Linked DNA regions of Prochlorococcus marinus XMU1412. Each later gene encodes a partner of the first gene's protein in a complex. Links are inferred from orthologs where the notes say so. Each region holds a gene or a part of one and is shown in the gene's direction. Other genes may lie near its edges.

The links. The genes of interacting proteins can lie anywhere in the genome.
Region 2: the proteins of cdaA (region 1) and glmM are in contact, whole or in part, in a crystal structure (PDB 7OJS), measured with the Bacillus subtilis proteins. The link is inferred for Prochlorococcus marinus XMU1412 from one-to-one orthologs.

What each region holds. Positions count from the first base shown.
Region 1 is NZ_JAAORJ010000002.1:536,328-544,516, forward strand. Bases 1-2,823 are described here. They hold cdaA (diadenylate cyclase CdaA), read left to right. Parts: upstream 1-869; coding sequence 870-1,778; downstream 1,779-2,823. Other genes in these bases: lysA (diaminopimelate decarboxylase), read left to right, coding at 1-835; HA152_RS05935 (isoprenyl transferase), read left to right, coding at 1,782-2,585; bioB (biotin synthase BioB), read left to right, coding at 2,591-2,823. Also shown: more of bioB, read left to right, coding at 2,824-3,598; HA152_RS05945 (rhodanese-related sulfurtransferase), read left to right, coding at 3,595-4,527; HA152_RS05950 (hypothetical protein), read left to right, coding at 4,539-5,039; lipA (lipoyl synthase), read right to left, coding at 5,036-5,935; recombination mediator RecR, read right to left, coding at 5,939-6,538; photosystem II reaction center PsbP, read left to right, coding at 6,642-7,199; HA152_RS05970 (ABC transporter ATP-binding protein), read right to left, coding at 7,214-8,189. UniProt on the Bacillus subtilis protein: One of 3 paralogous diadenylate cyclases (DAC) in this bacteria, catalyzing the condensation of 2 ATP molecules into cyclic di-AMP (c-di-AMP). Upon expression in E.coli leads to c-di-AMP synthesis.
Region 2 is NZ_JAAORJ010000001.1:230,239-235,866, reverse strand. Bases 1-2,945 are described here. They hold glmM (phosphoglucosamine mutase), read left to right. Parts: upstream 1-769; coding sequence 770-2,122; downstream 2,123-2,945. Other genes in these bases: HA152_RS01255 (DUF3177 family protein), read left to right, coding at 2,882-2,945; trmB (tRNA (guanosine(46)-N7)-methyltransferase TrmB), read right to left, coding at 2,130-2,759; HA152_RS01270 (thioredoxin domain-containing protein), read right to left, coding at 86-631; thyX (FAD-dependent thymidylate synthase), read left to right, coding at 1-83. In the rest of the region: more of HA152_RS01255, read left to right, coding at 2,946-3,505; HA152_RS01250 (hypothetical protein), read left to right, coding at 3,465-3,800; ileS (isoleucine--tRNA ligase), read right to left, coding at 3,797-5,628. UniProt on the Bacillus subtilis protein: Catalyzes the conversion of glucosamine-6-phosphate to glucosamine-1-phosphate. Glucosamine-1-phosphate is used for cell wall biosynthesis.

The sequences.
Region 1 (8,189 bases):
AATCGAATGCCATACACATGAATACATTAGAACAGGTTCATTTGATAGCAAATTTGGTTTTGGAATCGAATATTTGAATAATTTATTTGCGAGCATAAGCGAAACTAAACACCTAAAATTAAAAGGAATACATGCTCATATTGGTTCCCAGATCTTTGAACTAGACCCTCATAAGGATCTAGGTGAAATAATGGTAAAAGTTATTTTAGACGCTAAAAATTTTGGCCATAATATTAAAGAACTTAATGTTGGTGGAGGTTTAGGCATTAAATATACAAAAGATGATGATCCGCCTTCTATCGATGAATGGGTAAGAACAATTTCCAACTCAGTTGTTAATGCTTGTAAAAAACACAATTTAGATCTGCCAAAATTGATGTGCGAGCCTGGAAGATCTATCGTATCAACAGCAGGCATAACAATTTACAAAATTGGAGCTTTTAAAGAAATTCCAGGAATCAGAACTTATTTGTCTGTTGATGGCGGGATGAGTGATAATCCAAGGCCAATAACATATCAATCAAATTATTCTGCATGTTTGGTAAAAAACCCCTTTAATTTTAATTCAAAAAATAAATATACAATTGCTGGCAAACACTGCGAATCAGGAGATGTATTGTTTAAGGAGATAGAACTAGCAAATTGTGAAACAGGAGATCTAATATGTGTTTTTGGTACTGGTGCTTACAATAATTCAATGAGTTCTAACTACAACAGAATACCGAGACCCGCAGCACTTTTAGTTTGTAATGGAGAAGCAGAAATTATTCAAAAAAGAGAAAGTCCATTTGATCTTTTGAAATATGATGTTTTGCCTGATCGCTTTATTAAATAAAATCAGGTAAATTTAAATTAATTTAGTTTTTAGTGTGAATTTCTGGGGGATTATAAATTTAAAGCTTTTATTAGATGTCTTATTTGCTGTTGGTTTCGGACTTTTATTATTTTCTAGAGTAAAAGAACAACGGACATTATGGCTGCTAAGAGGATATTTGTTTTTAGTCTCATCAGCATGGTTTATTCAAAGATATGCATACTTACCACTAACATCAAAATTAATTGATGCTGTTGTCCTCGCTTGCTCTCTTTCATTAGCGATCCTTTGGCAAGGAGAGTTAAGAAGATTAATGGAACTACTAGGCACTGGGAGGCTAGCTGTATTACTTGGGAATCCCCCAAGAGAATTTAGAGCAACTTCAACTACTATTACTCAGTTAGTTGATACTGCAGGTAAACTCTCTCAAAATAGAAGAGGGGCTTTAATCGTTGTAGATTTGGGGAGTGATTTAAGACCTGAAGATTTTTTATATTCAGGTACCCATATTGAGGCACAATTATCAACTGACCTTTTAATAAATCTTTTTGCAACAGATACGCCTTTACATGATGGAGCAGTTCTTGTGAAAGGGAATAAAATAATTTCTGCTGGCGTAATACTTCCTCTTTCAAGACAAGGAATAAGTAGATATGGCACAAGACATTTAGCAGCATTAGGAATTACAGAAAGATTTGACAGATGTATTTGTATTGTTGTTTCTGAAGAAACAGGTACGTTATCATTAGCAAACCAAGGCAAACTAGAAAGGCCAATAACCAGCAGCAGGTTACAAGAACTTCTTGCAAAACTGATTGGTAATCAAAACTCTATGGGAGCAAATAAAGCATCTTTAAGTAAAAATGTCTTATCCCAAAAGACAAGCTCAGGTGATAATATCATCAGTGATATTAATAAAAAAAAGTCAGAAAAATCAGAAATTTTTATAAACAAAAAGGATTAACTAATGAGTTTAGAAAAAGTAATAGACAATAAAATTAGTAACTTATCAATGAAAATAGATAAGCAAAAATTGCCTAGACATGTAGCAATAATTATGGACGGCAATGGAAGATGGGCGACTAGAAAAGGTTTACCCAGATCATTTGGACATAAACAGGGCGTTAGTGTATTAAAAAAAATTCTCAAATCTGCAAAAAATTTAGGTTGTAAAGAAATTACTGTTTATGCTTTTTCAACTGAGAATTGGGCAAGACCAGCAAAAGAAGTTGATTTCCTCATAAATCTTTTTAGCGAAGTTTTAAAAAACGAAATTAAAGAGATACATGAAGAATCAACAAAAATAAAATTTATTGGTGATTTAACTCCTTTCCCAAGAAATTTAAAAGAAATAATCTCTAGTTCAGAATCACTTACTAAAAACAATAATAAATTTTTATTCAATGTTTGTGTTAATTACGGAGGTAGACAAGAAATAGTAAAAGTTGCTAAAGAACTAGCATTAAAATCTTCTGCTGGGGAAATAAAACCAAGTGAAATCAATGAAGAATTATTTAATTCAGAGCTATTAACTGGAGGGATTAAGGATCCAGAATTGCTAATAAGAACTAGTGGCGAAAAAAGGATAAGTAATTTTTTATTATGGCAATTAGCATATTCAGAAATTTATATATCTGACGTACTTTGGCCAGATTTCAATGAGCATGAATTTTTTAAAGCAATAATTGATTACCAATCAAGAAATAGACGTTTCGGCGGGATAGAATCATTACCAAATGAATCTTTTGAAGATTCTCAATATTCTTCCTAATAAAAATGGTTAATTCGAATAATCAGTTATTTAAAGAAATTAGGTTCGATTGGAATAAAGAGGAGATATTGGGAATACTTAATATGCCTCTTATTGATTTAATGTGGGAATCACAAACCGTTCACAGGAAATTTAACAACTACGATATTCAATTAGCATCATTGTTTAGCGTAAAAACTGGTGGATGTGAAGAAAATTGTTCGTACTGTAGTCAATCAATTTATAGTTCTAGCGACATCAAAAGTCATCCACAATTTCAAGTTGAAGAGGTTTTAGCAAGAGCTCAAATAGCAAAAAATGAGGGAGCAGATAGGTTTTGTATGGGGTGGGCGTGGAGAGAAATTAGAGATGGGAAATCTTTTAATGCAATGTTAGAGATGGTTAGCGGCGTAAGAGATTTAGGGATGGAAGCATGCGTTACTGCTGGGATGCTTACAGAAGAACAAGCTTCCAGACTGGCTGATGCAGGTTTAACCGCGTATAACCACAATCTTGACACTAGTCCTGAGCATTATAAAAATATTATTACGACAAGAACTTATCAAGACAGACTTGATACTATCAAAAGAGTAAGGAATGCAGGAATAAATGTTTGTTGTGGAGGGATAATAGGTTTGGGTGAAACTAATAGCGATAGAGCATCTCTTTTAAAAGTGCTTTCAAATATGAATCCACACCCTGAAAGTGTTCCTATAAATTCACTGGTAGCTATTGAAGGTACTGGTTTAGAAGATAATCAAGAAATTGATTCTATTGAAATGATAAGGATGATAGCTACAGCAAGAATTCTTATGCCTAAAAGTAAAATAAGATTAAGTGCAGGGCGAGAAAAGCTTTCAAAAGAAGCCCAAATTTTATGTTTTCAATGTGGAGCAAATTCAATTTTTTATGGAGATGAGTTACTCACAACTTCAAATCCATCTTTTCAATCAGACAGAAAACTTCTTAAAGAGGTAGGAGTATCATTTAACAAAGATTTTGAAACTCATGAAAAAACATTATCTTCTTTATGAAAGGCAAAAATTATAAAATAGTTTCTCTTTACTCTTTCTTCCCATTTCAAGAAAACCTAATTATTAATCTAAAAAATCAATTATTAGAAATCGAAAATGAAAATGATCTTTCAGGGTTGTTAATTTTTGCAAGTGAGGGTATTAATGGAACTATTTGTGCCGAGAAAAATGTAATTGATTTTGTTATCAATTTACTTAATAAATATGCAGGTAATAGAAATTTGAATATTAAAGTAAACTTTTCAAAAGACAAAGTCTTCAAAAAATTAAAGATAAAAATCAAAAAAGAAATAGTCACCATGGGTGTCCCTGAAATAAACCCTGCAGAAAATAATGGGACCTATATTGACTCAGCTGATTGGAATAAGTTAATTAAAAATCAAAATACAATAGTCATTGATACTAGAAATCATTATGAGGTTTCTTTAGGTACATTTCAGAACTCTATAAACCCAAATACAAGAAACTTTAGCGAATTCCCAAAGTGGGTAGATGATCATTTAGAAACCCATTTAGAAAATAAACAGGATACAAATATAGCAATGTTCTGTACCGGAGGAATAAGATGTGAAAAAGCTACTAGTTTGCTGAAAAGGAAAGGTTATAAAAATATTTATCACCTAAAAGGGGGCATCCTTCAATACCTTTATGATACTCCAAAAGAAAATAACTTATTTGAAGGTGAATGTTATGTTTTTGATAAAAGAGTTGCTTTAGATCATGAATTAGAAAAAGGCTCATACTCGATTTGTCATGCATGTGGAATGCCAATTTCAATTCAAGATCAAGAAAGAAAAGAATTTAGAAAAGGTATCCAATGTCATTTCTGCATAGACCAATTCAGTGATGATGATAGGAAAAGGTTTGAAGAAAGACAAAAACAAATCGATATATTAAAAGTTGAAAATCATAAAATCTATAAGGACTAATTTTCAAAATAATGAAGGTTGAAGAATTAGAAAAATTAGCGGGTACTATTGGATTATTAATTAAAATTCAAGTTAGAGAAACTCTTGGATTATGTTTCTTTAGAATCGTGATTGCAGAACAGAAAGATAACATAATTAAGATTTGGGCCGAAATGAAAGGTTGGACTTATTTGAATAAACAAGGTATTCAGCTTGATACATTAAGAATCCTTAGTAAATCTCCTGCATTTGTTTCGGAATTAATATGGGCAACAACTATGGCTTGGGCAATTGAAAAAAAATCAAGCAACAAAGTAAGACTTTTAGCCATTTTTGATAGTGAAGGATATAGTAAAAAACTTGTAAGATATTTCAAGTTAATAGGATTCAAAATTGTCAAAGAAGTTGGTTCTAGCCCAGTAGATCTTTTATTAAGATTGGTTTGGGGAGGTGCAGGTACACTTATGAACGGGGAATGTATTTCCATATTGAAAAGACTTGAAAAGAAACTCTCTTTAATTAAAGAAAGTTAACCCACGTGATAACTACTTCTTACTAAAGGGCCAGAAGATACTTTTTTGAATCCTAATTTCTTAGAGAAGCGATATAAATATTTAAACTCTGATGGATCCCAATATTTCTTAACTGCCAAATGATTGAATGAGGGCCTTAAATATTGGCCAATTGTAATTTGATCACAATCTATTTTTCTAAGATCATAAATTGTATTTTTTATTTCATCCAATGTTTCCCCAAGTCCTAACATAATGCCTGATTTAGTTTGAATATGAGGAGCAATATCCTTTGACTTTTTTAGTAAAATAAGGGATTTTTTGTAATTTGCCCCCCTCCTAACTTCTTTTTGCAGTCTTTCAACAGTTTCAAGATTATGATTAAAGCATATTGGATCTTTTTCTAAAATCATCTTCAATCTCTCAGTCTGAAGGTTATTTGTTTCATCAAGATTTTTGCCTCCACCCCATAAATCAGGAGTTAAAACTTCAATTTTAATTGTTGAATCAATTTTTCTAATCTCATCAATTGTAGATATAAATAAATTTGCGCCATGATCAGGGAGATCGTCTCTAGCTACAGATGTCAAAACAACATATTTCAAATTTAGTACTTTCACTGCTTCAGCGACTTGAGTACATTCATCAATATTGATAGAACTAGGCCTCCCTTTATTTACCTGACAAAAAGCACATGAACGTGAACATATCGATCCACCCAGTAAGAAGGTGGCTGTTCCTGAGGCATAACATTCTGCTCTATTTGGACATCTTGCTTCTTCACAAATAGTATGAATATTTGATTTTTTTATGAGTGTTTGTATTTTTGCGAATTCTGAAGCTTTACTAACAGGAAATTTAATCCAAGAGGGAAGTCTTAAGATTTTTTCTTTCTTGATTAGATTATTGTCTCTCATTGTCTAATTTAGTTTTGTTCTACCTTCTAAGGCCCTTGCAAGTGTAACTTCATCCACATATTCAAGTTCACTGCCCATTGGGAGCCCATATGCAATCCTCGTAACTTTAGTAAAAGGGGCTAACAATTTTCCAATATAAAGACTTGTTGTATCTCCCTCAACACTAGGGGTCAATGCCAATATGATTTCATCTATTTCAGACTTACTAACTCTTTCTACCAAGCTTCTTATTTCTAAGAGTTCGGGGCCAACAGAATCCATTGGGGATATTAAACCACCAATAACATGGTAAACACCTTTAAATTCTCTGGCGCGCTCCAAAGCAAGCAGATCTTTTGTTTCTGCTACTACACAGATTAGTTTTTGATTTCTTTCAATATTCCTACAAATTTCGCATTCATCTTCTGAAGTCAAATTGAAACATTTTTTGCAACGACCAACATTACTACGTGCCTCTAACAGAGCCTTTGAAAATTCTCTTATTGTACTTTCAGGTTGTTTTAAAATAAACAGGGCTAATCGTTGCGCTGTTCTTGGACCAATCCCTGGGAATTTCTCAAAATGACCGATTAATTTTGAAAGTGGTTTGGTATAAGTAATCAAAATTAAACTATTTCTAAAGATAATTTAGACGCAAAATTCCGAATTGCCATAATTGTTTGCTTTTAATGTCTTATTATGTTTTCAGTTAGTAATTTCAAACAAAATGAAAAATATTAAATTAAACCCTTTCAAATATTTATTTTTGGTTTTTTTGTGTTTAACACTGAGTGCTTGTAGTGGCGGACTGAATGCGGGATTAGAAGCTTATCAAAGTCCAGATGGTAGATATGCCTTTTTGTATCCAACAGGGTGGACTAGAGTAAAAGTCGATGGAGGACCTGAAATTATTTATCATGATTTAATAAATAGTAATGAGACCTTAAGTTTAGTTATTTCTGATGTCAATAAAGAGGTTCAATTAGAGCAATTAGGAAGCCCAAGTGAAGTAGGTCAAACATTAATTGATAAAGTCATTGCTCCCGAAGGTTCAGGTAGAGAGGTGAAACTTATAAATGCCGATAAGAGGGAAGCATCCAGTCACATTTTCTATGATTTAGAGTATGAATTAAATTTAAATGAACAGGCAAGACATGAATTAGCTACTGTCGTAATTGATAGAGGAACACTTTACACTTTCGCTGTGGGAACAAATGAAGAAAGGTGGAATAAAGTTGACGGTATGTTTAGTAACGTAATTGAATCATTTAACTTCTTAATATAGTTTAGAAATTCATATTAGATTCCTACTTGAACATTCCACAAATCAGCATATATTTTGTTCTGATCTAATAGTTTTTCATGTTTTCCGCTTTCAACTATTTTACCTTTATCAATAACTACAATATTATCCGCATTTTTTATAGTGCTTAATCTATGAGCTATTACTATAGTTGTTCTTTCTTTTGTGATTTTAGATAACGATTTTTGAATTAAAGCCTCTGTTTCATTATCAACTGAAGCTGTAGCTTCATCTAATATTAATATTGGAGCATCCTTTAAAACAGCTCTCGCCAAGGCAATTCTTTGACGTTGCCCGCCCGAGAGTCTTTGGCCCCTTTCCCCCACTATAGTTCTATAACCATCTGGTAATTGTTCAATAAATTTATGAGCTTCCGCAATCTTTGAAGCTTTAATAATATCTTTAAGACTTGGGTTGATTGAGCCATAAGCAATATTTTCTTGTACACTGCCATGAAATAAATAAGTTTCTTGACTTACTAAAGAGATACACTTTCTTAAATCCCTCAAATTTATTTCTTTAATAGAAAACCCATCCAAGGTTATTGACCCATTATTACTATCATAAATTCTAAGTAGTAGTTTTATTATTGTACTCTTCCCAGAACCTGTTAAACCAACAATTCCTAATGTTGAGTTATTTTCAATTTTGATATTTATGTTTTTTAATGTTAAATCTCGACCAGGATAATTAAAATTTACATTATTAAAAATAATTTCTCCTTTGATATCTTTAGGTTCAATTTTTATTTTTCCATCTTTTATTTTTATAGGCGTATCTATGAGATCAATTACTCTATCTATTGAAGCCATAGATCTCTGAAAATCATCTAAAACATGCCCCAAAGTAGTTAAAGGCCATAATAGTCTTTGTGTAATAAACACTAAAAAACTATAAGTACCTACATCAAGTGTCTTATTCCAAGTTTGGAAACCTCCAATTAATAGAATCGATATAAAAGCAAATAAAATT
Region 2 (5,628 bases), on another replicon or contig:
AAGAACACAAGTCCATTGCCCAAGATTGCAAGTCTATTTTTAAACAAAGTTTTCCGATTGTATCGAAATCTTTAGAATGGTAATTCTATCCATGACTACGAGGACTAACCTCATTGTTTTTATTTTCTTGAATTGTTGAAAATTCATTATTAATAATTTCCCTATAGGGTTTCTCTTCTTTTTCTAAATTATTAATTGATTCTCTTATTGTTATTTCATCTTGTTTACCAATAAAAGTAGATATTAAACTACCATTTTTATCAAAAAGATTAACTTGAGGAATCCCGTTGACATCAAATTTCTGGATATAGTTACCCCATTTTTGATTATCAACATTTAAAAAAACAAAATTAATATCTTTTTCGTATTCATCTTTAAAAGCAGACACTTGAGGAGCCATTTCTTTGCAAACTTCACACCACTCAGCATAAAATTCCATAAATGTAGGCTTATTATTTGTAAAAGCTATTTCAGGTTCAACAGATAATTCTCCAAAACTCTTTAAAAGATAAGTTGATTTAAAAAAGAAATTTTTAAACAAAAGCAGTGAAACCATAACAATAGATATAATCAATATGAATATAATTTTTAAATTTGTCTTTAAAATTTGCTCTCGATTTTCAGATTGCACTATTGAAGCATAACTAACTAAAAACATCTTAAATAAGTTAAACAAATAAAGAGTATCTCAATCTATAAGCTTTTAATCAACTGATAAAATAAAAAAATGAATAATTATCAAAATTTCTTTGATTCCTGAAACCTAATTATGCAATCTCTCTTTGGTACTGATGGAATAAGAGGAAAATTTAATGAAGAGATAACTTATTCTCTAGCCTACAAAGTAGGATATGCTCTAGGTACGACTTTAGAGAAGAAAAGTCCAATATTAATTGGGAGAGATACAAGAATCAGCGGAGATATTCTGCTTCAGGCAATAACACAAGGTATAAATAAAAGTGGCAAACAATTTATAAATATTGGAATATGCCCTACCCCAGCGATCCCTTTTGTAATCAAACAAGAGAATCTTAGTAGTGGGATCATGATATCTGCAAGTCATAATCCACCAGAATATAATGGCATAAAAATTTTTGATCATAATGGTCAAAAAATTTCTAAATATTTTGAAAATAAAATTCAACAAATAATTGAAGAGACAAATCAAAATATATCAGTTCCTACAACAATAATTCCCTTAAATACAAATAAAGATCTTATGGATATTTATATTAAAAGCCTTATCCAAACAATGGGAGGAGAAAATCTAAACGGGTTAAAAATAATTTTAGACACATGCTATGGATCAGCGACAACCTGCGCAAAAAAAATTTTTCAGTCTCTTGGTGCTGATGTAAAAGTTATCAATAACTCTATAAATGGGTTGAAAATTAATATGAATTGTGGGTCTACTAACCTCGAACCATTAAAAAAAGCATTAAAAGATAGTCATGCAGATATGGGTTTTAGCTTCGATGGTGATGCAGATAGAGTAATTGGAATAGATTCTAAAGGCAATGTTTTAGATGGAGATCATATTCTTTTTCTTTGGGGAAGAGAACTTATGGAACAAAAAATTCTCGCAAATAATTTACTAATATCAACACAAATGGCAAACTTAGGATTTGAAAAAGCCTGGAAGAAAATTGGAGGAATTCTATATAGAACGGATGTTGGAGATAAATATGTGCATGAAGCAATTAAGAAAAAAAAAGCTGTTTTAGGAGGTGAGCAGTCAGGCCATATACTTTCAAAAATTAATAACTTTTGTGGAGATGGGATATTGACTGCACTTCAAATTTCCAAATATTGTAAAAAGAAAAATATTAATTTAAATGATTGGCTTAAAAGTAGTTTCAAACCGTTTCCTCAAAAACTAACCAATATCAATTTAAATTTTAATCTTAATAAATTAAATCCAGAAACCAAAATATTAATTGATCAAACTATAGAGTTTTTTCAGAAAATATATTCGGATAATTGTAGAGTTTATATAAGGCCTAGCGGTACAGAACCCGTTATAAGAGTTCTCGTTGAGGCCAAAAGTCATAAGAAAGTTGATTATTTATCAAGCGAAATAACAAACAAACTCTTTTTAGAAATTGAGAAAATAATGAAATAACGATGTATTAAATTTTGATATAAATCCTTTCAAAAATATCAAGTTGGTTAACAATCACATATTTTTCCCGATTAGTTTTAACTTTATTTGGATTAAAACTTTCCGAATAATTAAAATCTTTTTTATCTATTGTTTTAAAATAAAAACTACTTAATATGGTGTAATCCATATAATCGAATAAATCCTTTACATCCGTTTTGATAAAAATTAAGGTACCTTTTTGCAAAGAATTTGAAAGAATATTAAAAAATTCTGGCTGAATTACACGCCTTTTATGATGTCTCTTTTTAAACCATGGATCAGGAAAATTAAAAGAAAGACTTTTTAGATTTTTGACAATAAATTTACTTTGGACATCATTCAAAATATTATTAGCATTTCCAAATATAAAATATAGATTTTTAATTTCTCTTTCAAACACTTTTAATTTAGCATTTTTGACTAATTTCTCACGGATTTCAATTCCTAAATAATTCCAACTGGTATTAACTAAAGCTAAATCAAAAAGAAACTCACCAGCAGCACAACCTATATCCAAATGAAGATTCGATTTAGAATCATCAAACATTTCGCTCAAAGAAGGTATTCTCTCAATTTGATTGAAATTACTACTAAGGGGATTAACATGCTGTCTCATACAATTATTAATATATTTCTAGGCAATAATATAAGGATGCATAATATTCATAACTATGACAATGGTAAGATCAAAAGTAACAGTTTGATGTTTAATTATTATGTGTTTAAAAAGAAAAAGTTTTGAACGTTTTTAATCAACTTTCTATTTGGCTATCCTTTCAACTTTCAATAATTTTCCTTATTGGAATTCCTGTTACTCTATCCGTCTGGTCAATTAAAAAAAGAAATAAAGCAGTTATTAAACTTCTATCAATTTATTGGAAAATATCCCTTTTATTTTTTATAAGCCTTTTACTTTTAATAGGAAAGTATAATTATGCTTTAGTAATAACAAATATTTCAACATTATTAATGACAGTTTCAGTTTGGTTTTGGAACGATATTAATGATGAATTAAGAGAATATAATTTTTCTTACTCCCTGACCACAACGACAAAAATATGGAGATGGACGTTAACTTTTATATCTCTCAATTTCTTTATTCAGAGTTTACAAAACTTCAACTGCTTTTATTTTATTAATTCGGATTCGTGTGCAATATGGCTTCAGCCTTCTTCAAATTTATATATTGTTATAAAAAATTTATTTAATTTTTTCTTTGGAGCTAACTTTACTCAGCCGGTAGCAAAATTCTTGGGATTATTTTCATTATTAATTTATATTTTAGGCCTTGTTCAATGGTCAATAATCAAATTACCTAAAAATGGTAGAAACTCTTGCTTCTCAGAAAATGGCAAAAATTGATTTAATAAATAGTCTTGAAAAAATAAGTTCCTTGATGCCTGATAGGATACTTAAACTAGAGGGTTTTATTCCAAAAGAAAATCAAAAAGAACAATTAGAAATACTTATTTTCAGAGGTTACAGTAGCTCAACAACTCATCCAATTGAAATAGATTCAGAAAAAAAAGTTATTGCACTTACATATATAATTAAAAACTTTAAACTTTATAAAGCACCGCTATCAGAAACCGAAGAAAATTTTATAAGAGAAAATTCAAACTCAGTTTTCTTTTTGAATCAAAAAAACTGGATCTAAATAAATTCAGAATTAATAATATTTGAACATCTTTTGCATAATTTTGTATTTTGGATACCATTAAAAGTTTCTTTTTGATAATGCCAACATCTAGCACATTTTTGACCTTGAGCTTTTAATATTTGAATCTTACCAATTGTATTATTATCAATAATTAGAGAATTCTCCACCAAATCGGATACCACTTGGAAGTTTGATACTATAAGCCAGTCCCTAAATAAATCTACATCTTGATTGCCAAATTCTTCTAGCCAAGTAAGTGAATCTTTTAAAACTTTATCTTTAGGTAAAAAATTAACTTCAGTTTCTAAAGCTGCTCCAATTATTTGTTTGTTCCTACATCCTTCTATAGCCTTGTTAATTTCAACTCTCAAATTTCTTAAATTTGCAATTTGCTCATTAAGTATTTGATTTTTCCATGACTGCGAAAATATTGGCCATCCTCTTTGAAAGACTGATTTTTCTTCAGTTGAATATGGAATATTTTGCCAAATATCTTCAGCCATATGACAAAGCACTGGAGAAATAAGTACGGCTAAATTTTCAACAACTTTTGACATGACGAACTGACATGATCTTCTTCTAAATTCTGATTTAGAACTTACATATAACCTATCTTTCGCAATATCCAAATAAAAATTTGATAGATCTACAACGCAAAAACTTTGCAAGATTTGGAAAAATTTTGAAAATTCGTAATTTTCATAAGCATTTGATATTTGATCTGTAACCTCAACTAATCTGCCTAACATCCATTGATCTAAGAGAGGCAATTGATCAATTTCAAAACTATCAATTTTAGGATCATAATCATGAATATTACCTAGAAGATATCTTGCAGTATTACGAACTTTTCTATATACGTCAGAAAGTTGCTTGAGTATATTTGAACCAATTGGAACATCTACTGAATAATCTACAGAGCTAACCCATAGCCTTAAAACATCAGCACCATAAGCAGGGTCAGTTTTTTTATTATTACCTCCATTAATAATAATATTTGGATCAACAACATTTCCTAAAGATTTGCTCATTTTTCTGCCGTTTTCATCAAGTGCAAAACCATGAGTTAAAACTTTCTTATATGGAGGTTTTTTATTGACCGCAACAGATGTTAGCAAAGAAGACTGGAACCATCCTCGATGTTGATCTGAGCCCTCTAAATAAAGATCTGCTGGATACTTTAATTCACTTCTTAGTTCACATACTGCGGCCCAGCTAGATCCTGAATCGAACCAAACATCCATTGTATCTGTTCCTTTTTTCCATAGATCCGATTCTTTTGCATAATTTTCTGGCAAAAGATTTTTAACATCCCAATCCCACCAAATATCTGCTCCATGTTCACTAAAAAGTTCTTGAATATGATTAATTATCTCGTTATTAAGGAGGATGTCATTACCATTTTTTTTATAAAAAACTGGAATAGGGACTCCCCAAGACCTTTGTCTAGAAATACACCAATCACCTCTACCAACAACCATAGAATAAATTCTTTTCTTTCCAGTCTCTGGCATCCATTCAACATCTTCGATTGCCTTTAATGCTGATGATCTAAAGCCATTTACAGACGCAAACCATTGTTCTGTTGCCCTAAAAATAGTTGGTTTTTTGGTTCTCCAATCATACGGGTATCTATGATTATAATTTTCTTGTAATAGAAGTAAATTATTTCCTTGTAAATATTCAATAATTAAATCATTTGCATCTTTCAGGACATTTGATCCTTTGAATTGACCAGAATATTCATTTAAGTTGCCTTTTTCATCAACGACACATGTTATTGGTAAATCATATTTTTGACCCACATTAAAATCATCTATCCCAT